One region of the Cytobacillus oceanisediminis genome, then DNA from elsewhere that is predicted to be linked to it. Evidence: riboswitches for the same ligand, from Rfam matches in the RefSeq annotation. Region 1 holds a riboswitch; the other holds the start of a gene.
The links. A riboswitch is a leader RNA that binds a small molecule or an ion and turns the genes downstream of it on or off. The one in region 1 is predicted to bind lysine.
Positions count from the first base shown of each region.

Region 2: it holds a riboswitch for lysine, as region 1 does, so the genes downstream of both, IRB79_RS22875 (aspartate kinase) here and IRB79_RS24500 (Na+/H+ antiporter NhaC family protein) in region 1, are expected to answer to the same signal.

Region 1 covers NZ_CP065511.1:4,867,743-4,874,081, reverse strand. Annotated here, with positions in the region: gene IRB79_RS24515 (YunC family protein) at 1-113, shown strand, start outside; gene IRB79_RS24510 (HD-GYP domain-containing protein) at 537-1,631, shown strand; gene yunB (sporulation protein YunB) at 1,703-2,449, shown strand; lysine riboswitch at 2,515-2,721, shown strand; gene IRB79_RS24500 (Na+/H+ antiporter NhaC family protein) at 2,893-4,470, shown strand; gene IRB79_RS24495 (YsnF/AvaK domain-containing protein) at 4,564-5,445, opposite strand; gene IRB79_RS24490 (sodium-dependent transporter) at 5,909-6,339, shown strand, end outside.
Region 2 covers NZ_CP065511.1:4,552,270-4,558,608, forward strand. Annotated here, with positions in the region: gene IRB79_RS22865 (succinate dehydrogenase cytochrome b558 subunit) at 1-539, opposite strand, end outside; gene IRB79_RS22870 (YslB family protein) at 889-1,341, shown strand; gene IRB79_RS22875 (aspartate kinase) at 1,403-2,632, opposite strand; lysine riboswitch at 2,820-2,999, opposite strand; gene uvrC (excinuclease ABC subunit UvrC) at 3,124-4,917, opposite strand; gene trxA (thioredoxin) at 5,167-5,481, opposite strand; gene IRB79_RS22890 (electron transfer flavoprotein subunit alpha/FixB family protein) at 5,661-6,339, opposite strand, start outside.

The sequences.
Region 1 (6,339 bases):
AAACCATAGAGCAGCTGTTAAATGCCCCCCTCGAATCTGTCACATATCAGGCAGAGGAACTGGGCATTGTTAAAGGGACGATTGGAAGAGAAGCACTTCTTAAAATGATCTAAAGGCATGCCTTAATAGGGCTGTCTTTTTTAATTAGTTCATATAAAGGGCTTCGTAGTACATAAATTTTTTTATCCGCACGTAAAAACAGGTTATCCGCATATAATTTTTTATCCGGAAGTAAAAACGGGTTATTCGCACATAAATTTTACTATTCGCACATAAAAAACGGCTATCCGCACAAAAATTTTTTTATCCGCATATAAAAAATGGCTTTCCGCACATAAAATACATAATTGAGGAATAAAGCACCCCGGAATGAAGACGAGCAACCTAAAGTTATCCTTAAAAACGGCATAAGAATCAATTTTCATAAAAAATTTGAGAACTTCCGCCAATGCCGGAATTTTGTCGTATAATGTAAATAAAACCAAATTATACCCGAAATATAAAGTAGCACTGAAAATAGGATATGGGAGATACATATGAGATTAGCAGCAACCAATACAATTGAGACTGGCAGCGTTTTGGCCAAGGCTATATATAATGACAAGGGTCAGGTCCTCTTGCATGAAGGTGTGGAGCTGGCTGATAAATTAATACACAAATTGCAGGAAATGGGTATTACTTATGTGTATATCAGGGATTGGCGCACTGAGGATATCCAATATAAGGACCCTCTGACTGCCAAAATGCGAACGAAGGCTATCGAAACCATAGAATCGGTTCTGAAGGAAGTAGAAGCAAATAAAGAATTAACAGGCTCTTTAGTGATTGAGAAAGCCTCTAAACGGCTATCAGGGCTAATTCGTCAGCTAATCGGTGAAATAAGGGGAAATAGGGAGCTGCTTACGATCCTATCAGATGTTTATACATATGACCACTATATTTTCACACACTCCCTGAATGTAACCCTTTATTCTCTGGCAATCGGGATGAAGCTTCAGCTCCTGCCAAAGGAACTTGAAATCCTGGGGCTAGGTGCTATTCTCCATGATGTAGGAAAAATGAAGGTGCCAGGAGATATTCTTCTGAAACCGGGTAAATTGACAGCGGAAGAATTTGAATCAATAAAGAAGCACCCTGAAGATGGATTTAATATATTAAGAAAAGTAGAGACGATTCCGCTCCTTGTTGCACATTGTGCCTTTCAGCATCATGAGCGTTTGAATGGTTCCGGCTACCCGCGCGGCCTTGAGGGAGACGAGATACATGATTTCGGCAAGATTATTGCGATTGCCGATGTGTTTGATGCAGTAACATCTAATCGCATTTACAGACAGGCCATGCTCCCGCATGAAGGTCTGGAGATTTTGTATGCAGGGGCAGAAAAGTTATTTGATAAGAGGCTAATCGAAGTTTTTCGACAGGCGGTCGCGGTATATCCTGTGGGTGTTACAGTCGAGCTGAATGATGGCAGGAAAGGCGTTGTCTGCCGGCAGAACGCGGGTTTGAGTGATAGGCCAGTCATTCGCATACTTGAAGAAAAGGGCAGGAATGTCGAGCCATATGAAGCCGATTTGCGGATTGAATTGAATTCTGTCATTATAGGCTGCGATACGACTTTTGTACAACAATAAACTATTTTGGATTTTTGAGCCTAGTTCCCTCCTTTACAGCATACATATAGCTTGTAAAGGGGGGATTTGTTTTGGCAAAATTTCGCGGCCGGCTGCCCCGGAAAGGTCCTCTGCCATTTCGTTATGTATTTCTATTGACCTTTATATTTTTCGTCATTTCAACTGCTGCCGGCCTATGGATTATCAACGAAGGGCTTAAGCCTACACTTATGAGCTATGCCGATTCACAGACAAGGAAAATCGCATCATTGGTGATAAACAATGCGATTAATAAAAAAATTACCAATGTGATGGATTTGGAAGATATGTTTGAAGCAAGTGAAAGCGGTGTTGTCAGCATCAATGTGGAAAAGCTGAACAGGGTCAAAGCGGAAGTAACCGAACTGGTTCAGGATAATATTAAGAAAGCGGAGAAGGGCGATTTAGATGCGTTGGAGTCCTTTACAGACGTGGAAATCAACACGGAACAAATGCAGCATACAAATGGAATTGTTTATTACGTGCCGCTTGGCCAGGCAACCAATAATGCGCTTCTCGGAAACCTGGGTCCCCGGATACCGGTGAAATTTAATGCAGTGGGCTCTGTTACCTCCAATTTTATAACTGAAACAAAGGATCACGGCATTAATAATGTTGAAGTAAAGGTACTGGTCCGTCTGGATGTGCAGGTTCAAATCATTATTCCTTTTGCCACCAAAATTATCACTGTACAGGAGGATGTACTTGCCGCTTATGGCATCTACCCGGGAAAGGTCCCGCAATTTTACAATGGCGGAGGGGGCACCTCGCCTTCCATAGAAATACCGGCCGGCCAATAACACTTGCAAATAGATTAGTATTTTGATAAAATTTCAATATAATTTCATAAAAACCTTATCATATCCGATGGGGTAGAGGCGCAAGATTCAAGAGTATGCTGTGCGAGGATGACAACTAAGACCGCAGCCGAAAGGGAATGTTGCCGAAGTATGATTAGTGAGTCAGAACTAATCTTGCTGGGGTTACTTCGAATAGGAGTAACACTGTCATTATGAGGGGAAAGTATGAATATACTTTGTCAAAGCCTTCATAATGGGGAGCTACAGATCGTGATGGAGAAACTAATTACTTCAAAAGAGTAATGATAGATTTTTCTCTATCGTTACTCTTTTTTTATTTTGACTCTGTCATCATCCTTGTTGTTCCCCTACGAAAAGCTACAGGCGCCCGCTTATCGGCGCCTGTAGCTGGACACCAATCAAATTTCAGAGGAGGACAAGTAATGGCAAACACGATTTTTTCCCTGCTGCCGCCTTTGGTAGCAATCGCCATGGTTATCCTGACTAGGCGTGTATTGCTGTCATTGGGAGTGGGGATCGTAACAGCCGCACTATTGCTGGCTGAATTCAGCATCACAGAAACATTCAGCATCATTTGGGATGCTGTAAAAGGAATTTTTGTTTCAGACGGAGAGCTGAACACCTGGAATGTATATATTATTCTATTCTTGCTTGTATTAGGAGTTATTACTGCATTTATATCTATTTCAGGCGGTAGCCGTGCATTTGGAGAATGGGCGATGAAGCGGGTCAAGACCCGTGCAGGCGCACAGATTGTCGGAGCTGTTTTAGGTATTATCATATTCATTGACGACTATTTCAATGCTCTGGCTGTCGGCCAGATTTCACGTCCGATTACAGACCGCCAGCGTGTATCCCGTGCGAAACTTGCATATTTGATTGATTCGACTTCAGCACCTGTTTGTGTGGTTTCACCAGTATCAAGCTGGGGAGCATACATTATTGCGCTGATTGGAACTATCCTTGCTGCCCATAATGTTACCGAGTATTCAGCTTTCTCGGCATTTATTCAAATGATTCCAATGAATCTTTATGTATGGGCTACCCTCGCTATTGTGTTTATTGTTGCATTAAGAGGCCTGGAAATTGGGCCAATGAAGGTCCATGAGAAGCGGGCAGTTGAAGAGGGTCTAGTAATGGATCCTGAGAAGCCGGCGCCTGGTGAACTGAAGGATGACCTTCCTACAAGTTCAAAAGGATCGGTCGGAGATCTTGTGTGGCCGATTATAGCACTTGTCATAGGTACCGTGGGCTCGATGTTTTGGACGGGTTCACAGGCGGTTGAAGGAAGTGCGACTATTTTACAAATATTTGAAAACACAGATGTCTCAAAATCACTTATCCTTGGAGGACTAGTGGGTCTATTGGTATCATTGGGATTATTCTTCCGACAGGCCTTTGCTTTGAAAGGTGTTAACCCAAATGTTTTTGGCAAAGGGGTATGGGAAGGCATTAAATCCATGCTTCCAGCTGTTTATATCTTGCTGTTTGCCTGGGCGATTGTTGATTTGATCGGCCGTCTGGAAACTGGAAAGTATTTAGCAGGTCTTGTGGAAAGCTCAAATATGAGCACATCTTGGCTTCCGCTTTTACTTTTCGTCATAGCGGGAATTATGGCATTCAGTACTGGAACTTCATGGGGATCTTTCGGCATCCTGCTTCCGATTGCAGGAGACATTGCTGCTGCAACAGATATCACCCTGTTATTGCCGGCTATGTCAGCTGTCCTTGCCGGTGCGGTTTTCGGAGATCATTGTTCGCCGATTTCCGATACAACGATTCTTTCCTCAACCGGGGCAGGATGTAATCATATGGACCATGTGATGACTCAGCTTCCATATGCCTTGATTTCAGCGGGAATCGCTGCTGTTGGTTATTTAATCATCGGTTTTACTGGCAGCACTGCAATCGCATTACTTACGGTGGCTGTTCTTGTAGCGGCATTTGCTTTCCTTGGCCGTGGCAAAAAAGAAGCATGGCAGGAAAATAGGGCTAGTTAAAAAACTATAGAAAAAAGGCTTTCTCTTTGAGAAGGCCTTTTTTGGTGTTCATCCATCATTATTAAAGAGGTCCCCCTGAAGGGACCCTTTTAATTATAGGTTGTCATTATTTCTTCTATTAAGAGAACGATTTAAGTCTTCATCGTCAGTAACGTATTCACAGCCGCCTTCAAGATGCACTTCTTCTTTCTTGAGGTTTTCTTTAACCTGCTGCGTTTCCTGAACTTCCCGTTTGCCTACGACAATCTCTTCGGTGACAACAGGCTTTTTGGAGACTTCCACACGCTCTTCTGTAATTGGGATCCTGATTGTTTCCTCATCTGATATAGGTGAGGTGTTTACGCCAGTTGGATCATCCACTTTTCTTCTTTCTACATACACTTCTTCATGCTCAACTGGTACATTAATTGCTTTTTGTTCTTCCACAACGTCTTTATGGATTTCAACTTCTCCGGCTTGAACGCGTTCTTTTGACACATCCAGCTGTTCTTCCCGAAGTTTTAATGATTGTTCCTCTTCTTCAGCTGGATTTCTCTGCTGGCTATATCCCCCAGTGTAAGTGCTGTCCACTCTGGCTTCAACAGTTCCGGCATTGGTAAAGCCTGTTGCAGTATCAATTCTATCGCTGTATAAAATGATTTTTCCCTCGTTCACATAAGTTTCATACGTGCGTGCTTCATCATCTGACATGCCCAGTTCCCTGAATTTTTCACCTGCAGAGTCGCTGCTCATGCGATCATCATCAAACCATGATGCCAGACTATTTAAGAATCCTGCGCTCTCACTGCTGTCTCTATCTTTAGTCTCGAAGGTCTCTGTATGAACACCGGTTTTATCTTCAAGAGACGTATCCAGGTGTTCTGTCTGCGCAATGATGGATAGATCTTGAACAGGATATCCGTCATTTTGCAGTTCTTGAATGGCATTTACTACTTCCCTTTGTGAATTATAAACTCCGATAATATTGGCATCCATTTGTAAAACCTCCTCTGTAGTGCTTTATGCTAAATTTGGTAATGGTTAAGCACACTGGTTATATTCCCTGGACCAGGATGCCGAAACAAGGGTAATTTTGGCATCTCATCAATTTAATTTAGAATTTTCTGAATAAATAATGAAAGTTTTTGGCTTTAGGGAATAAATTTTACTAAGGGGGGTGAGGACAAAGAATACTTGATCAGCTTTGTTGAAATAACTCTTGGTCGAGTGGAATTCAAATGGAAATTAAAATAGGGATATATTAATTTTCTTAGTTGCTTTACTCTGGCAGTGTGCTAAAAAGAATTATTTAGAAAAATATTATTATTCCCAAAATAATGTTTTGACAGAATATCAAAAACTAGCTATACTAGGCTTAGTTAGATTTAATTATCTGAAAATATAAAAAGTTCCAATTGTTCTTTTTAATTGGGATAATTTACAGGGGGTAGGAATTACTATGGATAATCGTCCGCAGTGGGGATCCAGAGCTGGTTTTATAATGGCAGCTGTGGGTTCTGCAATTGGTCTAGGAAACATTTGGCGTTTCCCGGCAGTTGCTTATGAAAATGGAGGGGGAGCATTCTTTTTTCCATATTTGTTTGCTCTGCTGACAGCAGGTATACCGCTTCTGATTATGGAATTTACAATTGGCCATAAGTATCGCGGTTCAGCACCATTGTCTTATGCTAGATTAAGTAAAAAGTACGAATGGTTAGGCTGGTGGCAGGTAGCCATCTCATTTGTGATTTCAACATATTATGCAGTTATTATCGCATGGGCAATGTCTTTCGCAGGCTTCTCATTTAATCTCAAATGGGGTGACGATCCAAACGGCTTCCTCTTTGGAGAATATTTAAAGCTTGCCGAAACACCTGGAGAAGTAGGCGG
Region 2 (6,339 bases), 320 kb from region 1:
GTGGAAATGACCTGTGAACGAGGAGATACTGTAATTCCCCAGCTGACAAGGAATGACCAAAGTCCATTAGCAAAGTGGAAAATTGCAGAAATGACTCCAATAATATAGAACCAGAACATAAATGGATTAGATAGGATGTTCTCCATCATCTGAAAGTTAACTTCTGCTCCAAAGGCAGCCTGTACACGTGTTTCCCAAACATGCCACGCAATAAAAACCAGCGTAATGACACCTGAAACACGCTGCAGCATAAACATCCAGTTACGGAAGTATCCATACCTGCTTGTGTTATTTTTCGCAGTAAAAGCAATATAAAGGCCATAGATTGCGTGGAACAGCAAAGGTAGATAGATTACAAACGTTTCAAGGAATATTCTGAATGGAAGACTTTCCATGAAATGCGCCGCATTATTAAAAGATTCCTCTCCCCCTGTTGCAAAATGGTTCACTACAAGGTGCTGCACCAAAAACAATCCAACCGGTATAACCCCAAGTAATGAATGCAATCTGCGATTAAAAAACTCACGATTACCTGCCATAAACTTTCCCCCCCTGATTTTAAAAAAATGATGCTGAGCCCCCGCTCAGGACATCATCTCGAAAATGTTATTCATTTTCTTACAATTATGTGACATGTCCATTTTACTCCCAAGATAATAGAGCGTCAAGAAAACGGATACATAAAATGTTCCATATTAATAAAATTTTTAAAAAATATTTACGGTTAAAAAACATATATTATTCTTCGGTTCAATATGACCTAGTTGCTGGTCTCCAGTATACTGAAATAGTAATTATTTCTATGCAAATCGTTCTATTTTTCCCCGAATTGATATTAACTCCCTCAGCATATTGTATATAATAGAATCATAGAAAGAGGGGAGACTATTGAGCGAATTAGCATCTGCGAAATCCACTAATGAAGATCACATACAGACAATTCCGGTATTTGGCTATGAACTAATCCGGGAAGTGCTGCTGCATGACCTTTTGGGAAATGAAGCACCGGAAATTTTATATTGGGCCGGCAAAAGGATCGCACGCATGTATCCTCTTGAAACAGCCAGCCAGATTGCCGAGTTTTTTATAAACGCCGGCTGGGGAAATCTTTCCATCGCAAACGAATCGAAACATGAAATTGAAATGGAATTATCAAGCCAGCTGATTGCAGACCGCTGCAAAAAGAACAATAACTGCACCTTTCAGCTTGAGGCCGGATTTATAGCCCAGCAGATTGAACTTCAAAAAGAAGTCATCTGTGAGGCATTTGAACATCCCCGCAAAAAAACCGGCAAAATCCTTATTACAGTGAAGTGGGATAAAAAGGATCCTGCTGAGTAATATCATATGTACAAACAATAAGCTATCAATTTTGATAGCTTATTGTTTGATTTTCCTGGAATTAAGCCTTAACCGGAGAAACTGACAGCTTGAATGCATCATGCAAAGCATCAACTGCATCAATCATTTTGCTGTTTTCAACAACCGCCGATACTTTAATTTCTGACGTGCTTACCATTTTCACCGTTATTTCATTCGCGGAAAGCACTTCGAACATTTCTGCAGCCACACCCGGATTGGAAATCATGCCTGAGCCAACAATCGAAACCTTGGCGAGGCCGGATTCCCATTCAATTCTGTCATAATTTAATTGTTCTCTATGCTTTTCCAGCACTTTTACTGTATCTGTAAGATCTTCATTCTTTATTGAAAATGAGAGGTTTGTCGTCTGAGCTTCTGTCATGCTCTGGATAATGATATCAACGTTAATGTGATTTTTGGCAAGGGCCGAGAAAATAGTAGACAATCCAGTCAGTGAATTAGGAAGACCAAGAATCGTCACCCTTGTTATATCATCCTCAAAAGCCACACCGCGCACGACTAAGTTTTGTTCCATTTTTACTTCCTCCTCAATGATTGTTCCGGCTTCCTTCTCAAGGCTTGAACGCACTTCAAGGGGAAGTCCATAGTTTTTAGCAAATTCGACTGCTCTTGGATGGAGCACACCAGCCCCCAAATTGGCCAGTTCAAGCATTTCATCGTAGGAAACAGAATATAATTTTCTGGCATTCTTTATAAAGCGGGGATCAGATGTAAATACCCCGGTTACATCGGTATAAATATCACATTTATCAGCTTTAAGTGCTGCAGCCAGTGCAACAGCCGTTGTATCAGACCCGCCCCGGCCAAGTGTGGTGATGGAACCATCTTCAGTCATCCCCTGGAAGCCTGCTACAATCACAATTTTCCCCTGGTTTAATTCCCCCTGAATGGTACCTGGATCGATATTCACTATCCTCGCATTGCCATGGACTGCTTCTGTCTTAATACCTGCCTGCCACCCTGTAAAAGAAACGGCGGGATGCCCTTTCGCATTTAATGCCATCGCCAATAAAGAGATGGTCACCTGTTCGCCGGTTGTAAGCAGCATGTCCATTTCCCTTTTATCAGGTGAGGGTGAAATCTCCCTTGCCATGCCAACCAGCTGATCAGTCGTTTTGCCCATTGCCGAAACAACCACAACAACATCGTTTCCCCGGTTTTTTTCTTCAATTACCCGATTGGCGACATTTTGAATTCTGTCTACAGTCCCCACGGAGGTGCCCCCGAATTTCTGCACAATGATTCCCACAGCTTTCCCTTCTTTCTAAAGAACTCGTAATTTTATGATTTGCCGTCCTATGTAAGTGAAGCATGACAGTTCACTCTCTGTATTTGACAATGGCCTTAAATCTAAAATACCCTTTTGGGCAATAAAAAAAGCAATGGAATAGTTTACTATCCCATTGCTGTGCAGCCAAAGTATAAAAATGCAAACACAGTGAGATAGCTCTCCAGAACGGCATTGTCCTGACAATTCTGCATTTGTTCAATGCAGAACCAGCAGAGAAAATGATGAGATTTTCTCCACTTCGGCGAACATACCCTTTCAAAGCTTTTCATGGAAGCTCATTCTTCTCCAAGCTTTTACTGATGAAGTTCGCACCTCTACCTTCACTTAACGATTCAGTTCACAGTTCACTTCGTTTGAACTATATGAACATACGCTTTATCGCTATAAAGTGATATTGATATAAAGTTTCAATTAGTATAACATGTCTGAATTTTTCTGTCTATATCCATTTATGACTTGGGATTTCCATTTTGTTCCTCAAACCTCTGTTTTAATTCCTCAGCAACATTCGCAGGAATGCCTATTTTCCTAAACTCCTCGATTGGTGCCTCTTTCATTTTCTTTACAGATCCAAAGGCTTTCAGCAGCTGTTTCTTTCGTTTTTCTCCTATGCCTGGAATATCATCAAGAATAGACTGAAATGCACTTTTTCCGCGAAGCTGGCGATGAAAAGTAATCGCAAAGCGATGAACCTCGTCCTGAATTCTCTGCAGCAGATAAAATTCCTGGCTGTTCCTTGCAAGCGGAATAATTTGAAGCGGATTACCATATAAGAGCTGTGAAGTCCTGTGCTTCTCATCCTTCACCAGGCCTGAAATCGGAATATCCAGACCGAGTTCATTTTCAAGCACATCCCGAACAGCTTCAACATGCCCTTTTCCCCCATCAATCATAATTAAGTCCGGAAGCGGCAGCTCTTCTTTCAGTACCCTTGTATATCTGCGCCGGACTACTTCTCTCATGGATCCATAGTCATCAGGGCCTTTAACGGACTTAATTTTATATTTACGGTACTCTCTTTTCTCTGGTTTGCCATCAATAAAGACGATCATGGCTGAAACAGGGTCCGTTCCCTGGATATTTGAATTATCAAATGCTTCTATCCGGTGAGGAGTATAAATTCCAAGCTGATCTCCCAGATTTTCTACAGCCTTAATTGTCCGTTCTTCATCACGCTCAATTAAAGAAAACTTCTCCTGAAGAGCAATTTTTGCATTTTTATAGGCAAGCTTCACCAGGTCCTTTTTTTGCCCGCGCTGCGGTTTTAGCACTTTAACATCCAGAAGCTGTTCTGCCATTACAGCATCAACCGAATCCGGTGCCAATATTTCACGCGGTTTAAAATGGTTTGTTTTTGTATAAAACTGGCCGAGGAAAGTTAAGATTTCTTCTTCCGGCTCATTATAAATAGGGAACATTGATACATCCCGTTCAATGAGTTTGCCCTGTCTTATGAAGAATACCTGAACACACATCCATCCTTTATCAACCGCATACCCAAATACATCCCGGTCGGTAAAGTCTGTCAATGTCATTTTTTGCTTTTCCATTGTTGCATCTATATGGGCAATTTTATCCCTAAGCTCTTTTGCTCTTTCAAAGTCCAATTCTTCAGCAGCTGCTGTCATCTTTGCAGTCAGGTCTTTTTTAATCTCTTTGTATCCGCCATTTAAGAACTTTGCAATCTCATCTGTCATTTGCTTATATTGGTCTTCGCTTACGGCCTTCACACATGGCGCAAGACATTGGCCTAAATGATAATAAAGGCAAACTCTGTCCGGAAGAGTCGAACATTTGCGGAGAGGATAAATTCGGTCGAGCAGCTTTTTTGTTTCATTGGCAGCCTGCACATTGGGATAAGGTCCGAAGTATTTTCCCCTGTCTTTTTTTACTTTTCTGGTTGTAATCAGACGGGGATGGCGTTCGGCCGTCAATTTGATAAAAGGGTAGCTTTTATCGTCCTTCAGCATTACATTATATTTCGGATCATATTTCTTGATCAGATTCATCTCAAGGATCAATGCTTCCATATCTGAAGAAGTGACAATGTACTCAAAATCTATGATCTCATTAACAAGTCTTAATGTTTTTCCGTCATGTGAGCCTGTGAAATAGGATCTTACACGGTTTTTCAGGATTTTTGCCTTCCCCACGTATATAATGGTTCCCTGCCTGTCTTTCATCAAATAACAGCCCGGTTGGGCAGGAAGCAGCATCAGTTTATTTTTTATCGTATCATTCATGGCACTTCACCTCCCCGGTTAAAACTTTTTTATTGAAGTTCAATTTATTCATTATTTGGCATAATCATTTTGGGGTGCATGCTAGTAATAAAACATTTACGCTGGCAGCAAACCAATATTATTTAATATGCAGATGGCACATTATTATCATCTTATTATATCAGCCTGGAAACTTGCAGCATAACAACAAAACCCAGATGACAAAAAAATCCCGATGTCCTCTTGGGACACCGGGAAATTTCTTATAGATTAAGCATGTTTTGTAAGCAATTCGGCAAGAGCTTCTTTCGGCTGGAAACCAACCACTTTATCTACAACTTCACCGTCTTTTAGAACGATTAATGTTGGAATGCTCATTACGCCAAACTTGCCAGCAGTTTCCTGGTTTTCGTCAACATCGATTTTTACAATTTTCACTTTATCGCCCATTTCAGAATCAAGCTCTTCTAAAACAGGAGCGATCATTTTACAAGGGCCGCACCAAGGAGCCCAGAAATCTGCCAATACTAATCCCGAACCAGTCTCAGCAGTGAAGTTTTGGTCAGTTGCGTGTGTAATAGCCATTTGATATGCCTCCTAAAATTTAACTCAAATACTAACGACAGTATATCATCGTTTATTATATGTTGCGAACAATCTGCTCGATCGTAATTTACCCTATTTGGAGCAGATTATTCTCTTTCTTTCCCTATTGCCGCTATGTATAATGGGCGGCCATCAGCCGCCCATTAAGTAATACTGTCTTATGCGTTTACTTTAAGCTTTTTGAATTCTTCAGTTAACAGTGGAACAACCTCAAACAGGTCTCCAACAATACCGTAATCAGCTACTTTAAAGATATTGGCTTCCGGATCTTTGTTAATGGCTACGATTACTTTTGAGTTGGACATCCCAGCTAAATGCTGAATAGCGCCCGAGATACCGCATGCAATATATAGATCAGGTGTTACAACCTTACCGGTTTGGCCAATCTGCAGTGAATAGTCGCAATAATCAGCATCACAAGCTCCGCGTGATGCACCCACTGCTCCATTTAGAACAGAAGCAAGCTCTTTTAATGGCTCAAAGCCTTCCTCGCTCTTTACGCCGCGGCCGCCGGCAATGATAACCTTAGCTTCGGATAAATCAACGCCTTCACTGGCTTTGCGGACAACTTCCTTAATGATTGTGCGAAGATCTTTGATTTCTGCAGCAACAGAAGCAACATCTCCTGATTTTGATTCGTCTTTTTCCAATGGAGCTATGTTGTTTGGACGGATTGTTGCAAAAAGGATGCCATCTGTCATAATTTTCTTTTCAAATGCTTTGCCTGAATAAATCGGGCGGGTGAACACCAGGTTGCCACCTGCCTCTTCAAGGCTCGTTACGTCAGAGATTAAACCCGACTCCAGCTTGGCAGCAATTTTTGGAGCAAGATCTTTC